3 regions of the Candidatus Merdisoma sp. JLR.KK011 genome follow, and region 3 is predicted to be linked to each of the others. Evidence: riboswitches for the same ligand, from Rfam matches in the RefSeq annotation. Region 3 holds a riboswitch; each other region holds the start of a gene.
The links. A riboswitch is a leader RNA that binds a small molecule or an ion and turns the genes downstream of it on or off. The one in region 3 is predicted to bind thiamine pyrophosphate.

Region 1 (3,278 bases), on a different contig from region 3:
TTTTTCGTGTAAGCAAGGAATAAACGGCCCATACGAATGCTGCAGCAATCGCTAAAACATCGCCAATAGGATTTAACTGCAAGGTCCCGCCGCTGAAACTGATAAGACATATTCCTGTCATGGCCGCTATAAAACCAACAAAAAAACCGGCTTTTAGTTTTTCTTCTGCCTTTAAAATTACATGAGATAAAACAGCAGTGAAAAACGGAGCAACAGAAATAATAACGCCGACATTAGAAGCCATCGTATAGGTTAATGCGATGTTCTCAAGCAGGTAATATAAGCATATTCCGCATAGTCCTGCCGCAGCGAATGTACGCTCCTGTTTTTTATCCTTTATTCTTAACCGTTTTGGATAAACGGCCGTCAGAACAAGCAGTCCAAGAAAAAATCTAAAAAACAGTATTTCTATCGGTGTAAAATCTTTAAGCAGTATTTTGGTGGATATGAAAGTCGTTCCCCAAATCACAATCGTAATCTGAGCTGTGATATGCCCAATGGTAGTTTTTTTATCCATGATTCTTACCGCCTTCCTTAAAAATGCGTCTGTATGCGGCAGGCGACAATCCGATAAACATATGAAAAAAATTTGAAAAATGGCTCTGGTCTGAAAAGCCTGTCTGTACAGCGGCGTCAGCCGGGGCTGCGCCTTTCTCCAACAGTTCCTTTGCTTTGCTTATCCGTATTATTTGAAGATACCTATACGGCGTAACTCCCTTTGACTTAGTAAACGCTCGGAGCAATGTAGATTTGCTAAGACCGCTGCATTTGCAGAGAGTTTCCAATGTGATATGCTCCGCAAAATGTTCTGACATAAATGCGCAGGCATTCTCTATTTCTTCACTGTACTCTGGAATACAGTTCCCGGAAGGCTGCCCGTATTGCTCGATAAGCAATGAAATAAGGAGCAGAAGCATCTCCTCTTTTTCAAACTCTTTTGAACCATCCATAATGCTCTGATGTAATGAATGGAGATAATGACTCAGCTCCTCATTTTTAATGACATTTTCCGAAAAACCAATGGGGACTCTTTGTCCTGTTATTTCCTCTGCTAATAACAGCATCGTTTCTTTTGGAATGTTCAAACCTCTGTAATCAAGCGTTCCGCCGTCACATTGCACACAACTGTGATTATCGCTGGGATTAAACAAAAGAATATTTCCCTGAGCTACTGTATATTCTTTATTCTTGCAGGACAAACAGCGTGTCCCTGCTTCTATAAAGCCAATCACATAGTAATCATGGAAATGATTCGGAAACGGCTGTGCGATTCCCTCAAAGCGATATGCTTCAAGCTGCAGATCGTCATCATAACAGACTGTCCGTACTTCTTTCTGCATGGCAGCACCTCCTCGTGCTTCATATTATACGCGGAATGTCTGCTGATTTCTTGTATGATATCTTCATTTTGAAAAAACATCCATAAAACACTTGACAACTTTATCCCCCAAGAGTATATTCAAGATAATCACATAGCAAATATTATGCTAGGGGAGCCTAAGGCTGAGAAAGCGTGGCACATTGTACACGCTGACCCTCATTACTTGAACCGGTTAATACCGGCGTAAGGAAGCTGCTTTTCGTATCCCCTCCTGTGAAAATCACACAATCAAGGAGGATTTTTTTATGTCACTTTTTGTAAACAAGGTAGTAGATGAGTGGGGAACCTCCTACTCCCTAACCGGCTTAGGCTACGGCGCTTTAATAGCCGCCATTCTGATTTTATTAATTCTTGCCTGCTATCTCACCGGAGAAAACAAACGCATCGAAACAAAACCCCTAGTATTTGCCGCTGTCGCCATGGCCCTGGGAATGATCACATCCTTCCTAAAGCTCTTTGAAGCCCCCATGGGCGGCTCCGTAACCCTGTTCTCCATGCTGTTCATCTGCTGCATCGGCTACTGGTACGGCCTGCGCACCGGCCTCATCACCGGCTTCGCCTACGGCCTTTTGCAGCTCATCTCCGACCCTTACATCATCAGCCTCCCCCAGATGATCACCGACTACCTGCTGGCCTTCGGCGCCCTCGGCCTCTCCGGCCTTTTCCACAACAAGAAAAACGGCCTCATCAAAGGCTACATAGCCGGTGTCCTGGGCCGCTACCTCTTCGCCTTCCTGTCCGGCCTCATCTTCTTCGCCTCCTACGCCGAAGGCACCGGAATGAGCGCCCCCCTATACTCCCTCGCCTACAACGGCAGCTACTTAGGCTGCGAAGCCGCCCTGACATTAGTCATCCTAGCCATCCCAGCCGTCAACAAAGCCTTCGTCCGCGTAAAACAAATGGCCATAGCCTAAAACCCACCCAAACACCATACCCCCAAAGCCAGGCTGAGCCGCAAAAGGCCGGGAGGCTTTTCCAATATCAGTGTCCGGCTATTCGCGCACAGACTGTCTGATATTGGCGGACAAACGCCCAAGAAAGTTCAACAGGCAAAGCCTGTCAAAACCACCAAGCGTTCGTCCGCCAAGAGCAGACAGACTGTACGCGAATCGTCCGAACACAGATATGGAAAAGCCTCCCGGCCTTTTGCGGCTCAGCCGTCCCCCCACACACTACATACGCTCCGGCGCCTCAAACCCCAAGATCCCAATACAAGTCTCCAGCACCCGTTTCGTCAGCACCAAAACAGCCACCAGCTCACTTCGCACCTCAGCATTTTCCTCACCAAGAATCTTCGTCTCATGGTAAAACTTATTAAAAGCATTCGCCAGCTCATAAATATAAGCACAAATCTTATGAGGCGCCAGCTCCTCAAAAGCATTCAAGACCGCCCCGTTAAACCGGGCCAGCCGAAGCATCAGATTCTTCTGGGTCTCATTCCCAGGCATCCCGATCATTCCGGCCTCCGGATCAAATCCCATCTCCCGATACTTATTGAGAATCGACTTAATCCTCACAATCGTATACAAAATATAAGGCCCCGTATTCCCTTCAAAGGAAGTAAACCGCTCCACATCAAATACATAGTCCTTAGAAGCCTGGTTCGACAAATCCCCATACTTCACAGCAGAAAGCCCCACGATCTCAGCCGTCTTTCTGGCCTCATTCTCCGGAATCTCCGCCTCCGAATTCTCCACAATCTTCCGATACATCTCCTCATTGATATCAGAAAGAAGATGCTCCAGACGCATCACGCCGCCTTCCCGGGTCTTAAACGGCTTCCCGTCCTTCCCGTTCATAGTGCCAAAGCCCAGGAACTTAAGCCCCGTATCCGCCGCCACAAGCCCCGTCTTCCGGGCGCAGCGGAACACCTGGACAAAATGCATTTCCTGCCGCT
Region 2 (3,278 bases), 1.9 Mb from region 3:
GGAATCAATAAAATATTCGTTATCCATATATTGCCTCCGCTTAATCTCTTAAAAATCCGGTAAGCGGATCAGATGCTGATGCACCTCTTGACAGAACCCTGCCGGGCTTTGCATGATAAGCTTTTCTGCCTGCCTCTATTGCAGCACGAAAAGCAGATGCCATAAGCGGCAGATTGCCTGCTGTTGCAAGTGCAGTATTTGCCATAATAGCAGCTGCACCCATTTCCATAGCCTCACAAGCCTGCGACGGTCTGCCGATACCTGCATCTATAATAATAGGCAAATCAATTTCATCAATCAAAATTTGTATAAATTCACGAGTTGCAAGTCCCTTATTTGACCCAATAGGTGATGCAAGAGGCATTATGCTTGCAGCACCTGCATTGACCATATCTCTGGCAGCATTCAAATCAGGATACATATACGGCATTACAATAAAGCCATCATTTGCAAGGATTTCAGTTGCTTTGATGGTTTCTGTATTATCAGGCAAAAGATATTTTGAATCTCTCATAATTTCAACCTTTACAAAATTGCCGCAGCCAAGTTCTCGTGCCAGACGGGCAATACGGACTGCTTCCTGTGCATTTCTTGCCCCAGATGTATTTGGCAGAAGTGTTATCCCCTTTGGAATGTAATCAAGAATATTTTCCTGCTCCTTTGTGTTTGCACGGCGAACAGCAAGGGTAATAATTTCTGCCCCTGCATCCTTAACTGCCGATTCAATAAGCTCCAAAGAGTATTTGCCTGAACCCAAAATGAATCTTGAATTAAATTCATGACCGCCGATAATGAGTTTATCATTTTCCATTATAATTCCTTCTTTCTTATACTTCGTATTCTTCTGCAATTATTCTTAAAACCACATGTGCCTGATGTGCTGCACACACCATTACACGAGACGATACAAGTCCAATACCATCAGATACATCACTTGTTTCATCACCGCAAAGATAAAATCGTTTCGTTACTCTGCGAGTTTTTATACTGTTCGCCGATGCCATTCCTGACATACCCGAGCCTGCAGCTAAATACTTATCCGGGAAATTTTCCCTTATGCCGTTTACAAGCATTGCCTTTTCTTCAGGTTGGTCAAAGGCTTCACAAATTATATCAGCATTACATAATAGCGCTTTGATATTGCTCTCGGTTATACGGACAGTGTGAGTATCAATCTCAAGATATGGTGCGATTTGTTGCAAATTAACCTTTAACGCATCTGTTTTATACATTCCGATTTGTGAAACAAAATATTGCTGACGATTAAGATTTGACAAATCAACTTTGTCAAAATCAATCAATATAAGTTTTCCTATTCCTGCACGAGCAAGTGCTATTGCAATATTAGAACCAAGTCCGCCAAGTCCACAAATTGCAACAGATGCTTTACTGAATTTGCTTTGTAATTCCTTACCATGTCGTTCTTCAAGTGCTAAAAGCATTTCTTCTTTTGTGGGAATTAAGTGCATATATTAACCCCCTCCGACAAAGCTGACCACTTCAATAACATCACCATTTTGAATGATTGTTTCATCAAATTGACTTTTCGGCACAATTTCTTCATTACGCTCAACGGCAATAAACTTCAAATCATAATCCGTTGTTTTCAGATACTGTGAAATTGTCATTCCGACAGCATCTTTCTCAACTCCATTGATTTTCACCATAGCTTTTCCTCCTAAATAAAAAATAGGGAGCTACCAATTAAGGTAACTCCCATAATACAATACTATCAGTTGTCCCTACGTTGGCATTATCCAAATCAGGTATATCGGTCGAAAGTTATACTTTCCTCTCAGCCTGTAACACAAGCTCCCGAATATTTAATTGTTGAATTTATAATAACACCATTTTCAATAAAATGCAAGTAAATTGATTATTTGATACTTGATTTCAAATTTTATCGTTACTGTTCAGAGGTCAGCTTGTGATAAACAAACCGATGGTGTAGACTAATCTTAGTCGAAACCATCGGTTTTCTTTATCCAAATATCTCGGATACTCTGTTATATAAATTTGATTCTTCGTTTTGGCGTATCTGAATAAGCATGCTCATGCATTCACGTTAAGCAGGACGATTTCATCTTCCATATTTTTCATTCTCTCAATCCTCCGTTTTCATAAGGTAATTATACTATAGATGCCCTCAAAATGCGAATTTCCGTATTTGAGGGCATGGTCAATTTGACGGTGGATAATTTTAAAAAAACGAGTAAATATCAGGTGAAAAAGAGGGCAAGGAAGCATGCCTGGGACGAAACGGAAGACAGAAATGTGGATAACTTTCTGATAAATAAAGCGGACAGAAAAACTATAAACATCATTTTTCTGTCCGCTTTATTTATCCACATATAAAAAATTTAAATTTCGTCACTTTTCACAATCGTCAAATGTAGGGAGTGAACAGTAACGATAAATCTCCTCCATCAAAATTTATTTTAATCTGTCTATTGCTTTCTAAACCCTCATGCCCCACATTTGGCACCACCATAAATGAAACTGTGCAAGCGATAGGTTATTGAATTTGTTTTTGCCATTGTCTATACTATAACCAACGGCAAAGATCGTTTTAATTTTGGGCCTGCAGCCCGTTTTCTAAACTGATTTCAGGTACTCTCATTTGCACCACCACCTGTCCAGCCTCTTACGGCAAAAGGACGTACAGTAAAATGATAACAGACAGAGTACCATGCCGTAAATTTACCCAGGAGGTGCCTTTATGGATAGAATTTACGACAATTGTTGTGGTATTGACGTGCACAAAAAACTCATCGTTGCCTGCTTTCGAAAAGGCAATAAGCAGGAGATACGGGAGTTTGGCGCAACAACCAGAGAACTTCTCGAAATGGCTGACTGGCTCAAAGACGGCGGCTGTGAAATGACCGCAATGGAGAGCACGGCATCTTATTGGAAGCCTCTGTATAACATCCTTGAATCGTCCGGCCTGAACGCTATGGTGGTCAATGCCCGCCATATGAAAGCTGTCCCAGGACGCAAGACAGATGTCAGGGATGCTGAATGGATTGCGGATCTTCTTCAGCATGGGCTGCTCCAGCCCAGTTACATCCCTGATAAAGAGCAGCGGGAACTGCGTGAGCTGGTCCGTTACCGCAAGAGCCTTGTTGGTGAACGCACCAGGGAGCTCAACCGCCTCCAGAAGATGCTGGAAGGCGCCAACATCAAGCTGTCCGGTACTGTGTCGGATATCAACGGCAAGAGCGCGCGCAACATCCTGGAGTATCTTCTCACCGGGGCGTCCGTGGATGGACCGAAATATG
Region 3 (3,278 bases):
AGAAACCTGCCGGTTGATTTGAGTGGAATCAACATAATTTCTGTAATTATTTTTGTTGTTGGCTTTTTTGTTTTAAGGAAATGGAAAGTAAATCCCATTTATGTGATGTTGGGGGCAGGTGCAGCCGGAGTATTGCTGTATTCCATTGTTTGATACGAGGAGGTATAACATGAAGTACATAATGAAAGCAGGAACTTTATACTTCAATGATATAGTGTCAGCCCGAATAAAAGGCAGCTTTATAGGTTCGGAAAAGAAGATCTATTCTGCAAACGGTTCAATGCTTATGCACACGGATATAGCAAACTTAGAGGTTCCGCCAAATGAAGCGGGGAATGTCCGTTATCGTCAATATATCTTATTTGACAGCAGCGGTAATAAATGTGCAGTCGCAAATCCGGATTATGCAAAGGGAGATGACCCAACTGTAGTTGGCTGGCCTTTATGCCGTATGCCGAGAGTAGATCATGCAAAGGTTGTGTTTGATAAAAACGAATATTTGCTGGTAATGCAGAACAACCAGAACTATTTATTATCCGATAAATCCCGCAAATCAATTATTCAAATTTTCCACCGGGGAATAGTCGGCGGCTGGAACATAGAAGCTATGGACGATTTTGCCCCGGAAATAATATGCGGTATTTTTGTGTTCTGCAAGTATATTGAACAGGAAAATGAATTTTTAGTTGTATGAAAGAGATGAAACAGCTGCAACCATATGTGAGAAAAAATCTATTCGGAATAGAGGGCTGGAATATTGCATGGTATGGTGTGGTTATCGGTGTAGGAATATTCCTTGGCCTTGCCTGTTTCCATTATCTGTGCTCGTGCATACTATGTGATTTTTAGTGGGAAAAATACGCAGATACTATCATTGATATTGGTGGTTGTTGGTTTTATATTGTGGTACTTTGGATGGAAAAGCGATGGCTTCGACTAAGATTAGTCTACACCATCGGTTTGTTTATCACAAGCTGACCTCTGAACAGTAACACTATTGTCGATTCATATTGTTTTTTATGAAAGTCACTTGCAAAATGGAACATACAGTGTTACAATTCCTACAACAAAGTAAACAGGGGAGCTTGTGTGACAGGCTGAGAGGAAGGTAGACCTTCGACCCTTACACCTGATGCGGATAATGCCGCCGGAGGAAGCTGCCAAGGGGCGTATACTTTTTCAGGGGCATCCTGTCGGGATGTACCCTGTTTTTTGTTGTCTGCAGGAAAAAATGATGCCGGCAGCCGCGGCCTGCTGCAGATTGAGGAGAAACGCCGTCATACGAAGACGTCTTCTCCCGGCTCAAAGGAGTAAAAGCTATGTTTGAAAAAATGTTTGAGAATGTTAGACAGAAATCCCCCCCTGATCCATAATATCACGAACTATGTCACCGTCAACGACTGCGCCAACATGCTGCTGGCCTGTGGCGGGTCGCCCATCATGGCAGACGATCCGGAGGACGCCGTGGAGATTACAGCCATCTGCAATGGGCTGAACATCAACATCGGAACACTGAACCAGCACACCATTCCTTCTATGTTTGCCGCCGGAAAGCGTGCTAACGAACTGGGGCACCCCGTGGTTCTGGATCCGGTGGGGGCTGGAGCCTCCACGCTGCGAACGGACACGGCTCTGGAACTGCTGAAAAAGGTGAAGTTTACCGTGATCCGCAGCAACATCTCGGAGATTAAGACCCTGGCTCTGGGCAGCGGCACTACCAAGGGCGTAGACGCTGACGAGGCGGATAAGGTAACAGGGGAAAACCTGGATGGGACGCTGGCCTTTGCCAAGGATTTTGCCCGGCGCGCCAGAACAGTCATTGCCATCACTGGGGCCATCGACATTGTGACGAATGGGGAACGTGCTTTCTGTATCCGCAACGGCCGTCCTGAAATGTCTGCCATTACCGGCACCGGCTGCCAGCTCTCCGCCCTGACGGCAGCTTTTGTCACTGCCAATCCAAACCGGCCCCTGGAGGCTGCTGCCGCTGCCGTGCGCGCTATGGGACTGTGTGGGGAGATCGCCTTCCAGCGTATGACCAAGCTGGACGGCAGCTCTTCTTACCGGAACTACATCATCGACGCCATGTACCGTCTGACCCCGGCGGCGCTGAAGAAGGGAGCCAATTATGAAGTGCGATAAACGGTACATGCTGCTCTACGCTGTCACCGACCGTGCCTGGGTTGGAAAGCAGACGCTATACCAGCAGGTGGAAGCGGCATTAAAGGGCGGCGTGACCTGCGTACAGCTGCTGGAGAAGGAACTGGACGAAGCGGCGTTCCTCCAGGAGGCCCGGGACATCTGCGCCCTGTGCCGGCAGTATGGGGTGCCCTTCATCGTCAACGACAACGTGGACATCGCCACTGCCTGCGGTGCGGACGGAGTCCATGTAGGCCAGGAGGATATGGGAGCGGAAGAAGCGCGCCGACGGGTAGGAGAAAACATGATCCTGGGCGTCTCCGTCCACACAGTGGAGGAAGCCCGCCAGGCCGTCCGGGACGGCGCAGACTATCTGGGCCTGGGCGCAGTGTTCCCCACCGGCACCAAAACCGACGTGGATGTGATGCCTGGAGAGACCCTGCAGGCTATCTGCACCGCAGCAGACGTGCCCATTGTAGCCATAGGCGGATTGAACCGAGACAATATCCTCCAACTCTCCGGCAGCGGAGTGGACGGCGCGGCCCTAGTCTCCGCCATCTTCGGAGCGGAGGACATCGAGGGGGCCTGCCGGGAGCTGCTGGCGCTGGCAGAGAAAATGGTAAATCCATGAGGATTCGCAAAGCTATTGGGGGAACTTTAAGCGGAGGACTTAAGGCGCTGCTCTTAAAGCCGCTCAACAAAAATAATACAGAGGAGAAACAGCAATGAAAACAGCATTATCAATCGCTGGGACAGATCCCAGCGGAGGGGCCGGAATTCAGGCCGATCTGGGGAGCGCAGATCAATGCGGTATTCGAGGACATTCCGCCTGATGCGGTCAAGATCGGCATGGTGGCCTCCTGTGGGTTAATTGAGAAGATCGCAGAGCGGCTAAATTTTTATCAAGCGAAAAATATTGTGGTTGACCCGGTGATGGTGGCCACCAGCGGCGACCGGCTGATCTCCGAAGAGGCGGTGGCCACGCTGAAGGCCGGCTTACTTCCTCTGGCGGCTGTAGCCACCCCTAATATCCCGGAGGCGGAGATTCTTTCTGGTATAACCATCCGCAGCGAGTCAGACATTAAGGCTGCTGCCAGACGCATCAGTGACACCTACGGCTGTGCTGTCCTCCTCAAAGG

Region 1: another riboswitch for thiamine pyrophosphate. It lies ahead of thiT (energy-coupled thiamine transporter ThiT); the one in region 3 lies ahead of thiM (hydroxyethylthiazole kinase).
Region 2: another riboswitch for thiamine pyrophosphate. It lies ahead of thiS (sulfur carrier protein ThiS); the one in region 3 lies ahead of thiM (hydroxyethylthiazole kinase).

Annotation. Positions count from the first base shown of each region.
Region 1 covers NZ_JAYWSZ010000006.1:252,758-256,035, reverse strand. Annotated here, with positions in the region: gene VV089_RS24660 (DMT family transporter) at 1-517, opposite strand, end outside; gene VV089_RS24655 (AraC family transcriptional regulator) at 510-1,340, opposite strand; TPP riboswitch at 1,480-1,588, shown strand; gene thiT (energy-coupled thiamine transporter ThiT) at 1,627-2,295, shown strand; gene argS (arginine--tRNA ligase) at 2,554-3,278, opposite strand, start outside.
Region 2 covers NZ_JAYWSZ010000003.1:153,394-156,671, forward strand. Annotated here, with positions in the region: gene thiH (2-iminoacetate synthase ThiH) at 1-27, opposite strand, end outside; gene VV089_RS01655 (thiazole synthase) at 41-811, opposite strand; gene thiF (thiamine biosynthesis protein ThiF) at 828-1,469, opposite strand; gene thiS (sulfur carrier protein ThiS) at 1,473-1,667, opposite strand; TPP riboswitch at 1,723-1,829, opposite strand; gene VV089_RS01670 (IS110 family transposase) at 2,720-3,278, shown strand, end outside.
Region 3 covers NZ_JAYWSZ010000003.1:2,011,893-2,015,170, forward strand. Annotated here, with positions in the region: gene VV089_RS10860 (chromate transporter) at 1-153, shown strand, start outside; gene VV089_RS10865 (hypothetical protein) at 170-694, shown strand; TPP riboswitch at 1,068-1,173, shown strand; gene thiM (hydroxyethylthiazole kinase) at 1,342-2,142, shown strand; gene thiE (thiamine phosphate synthase) at 2,129-2,770, shown strand; partial or broken gene thiD (bifunctional hydroxymethylpyrimidine kinase/phosphomethylpyrimidine kinase) at 2,865-3,278, shown strand, end outside.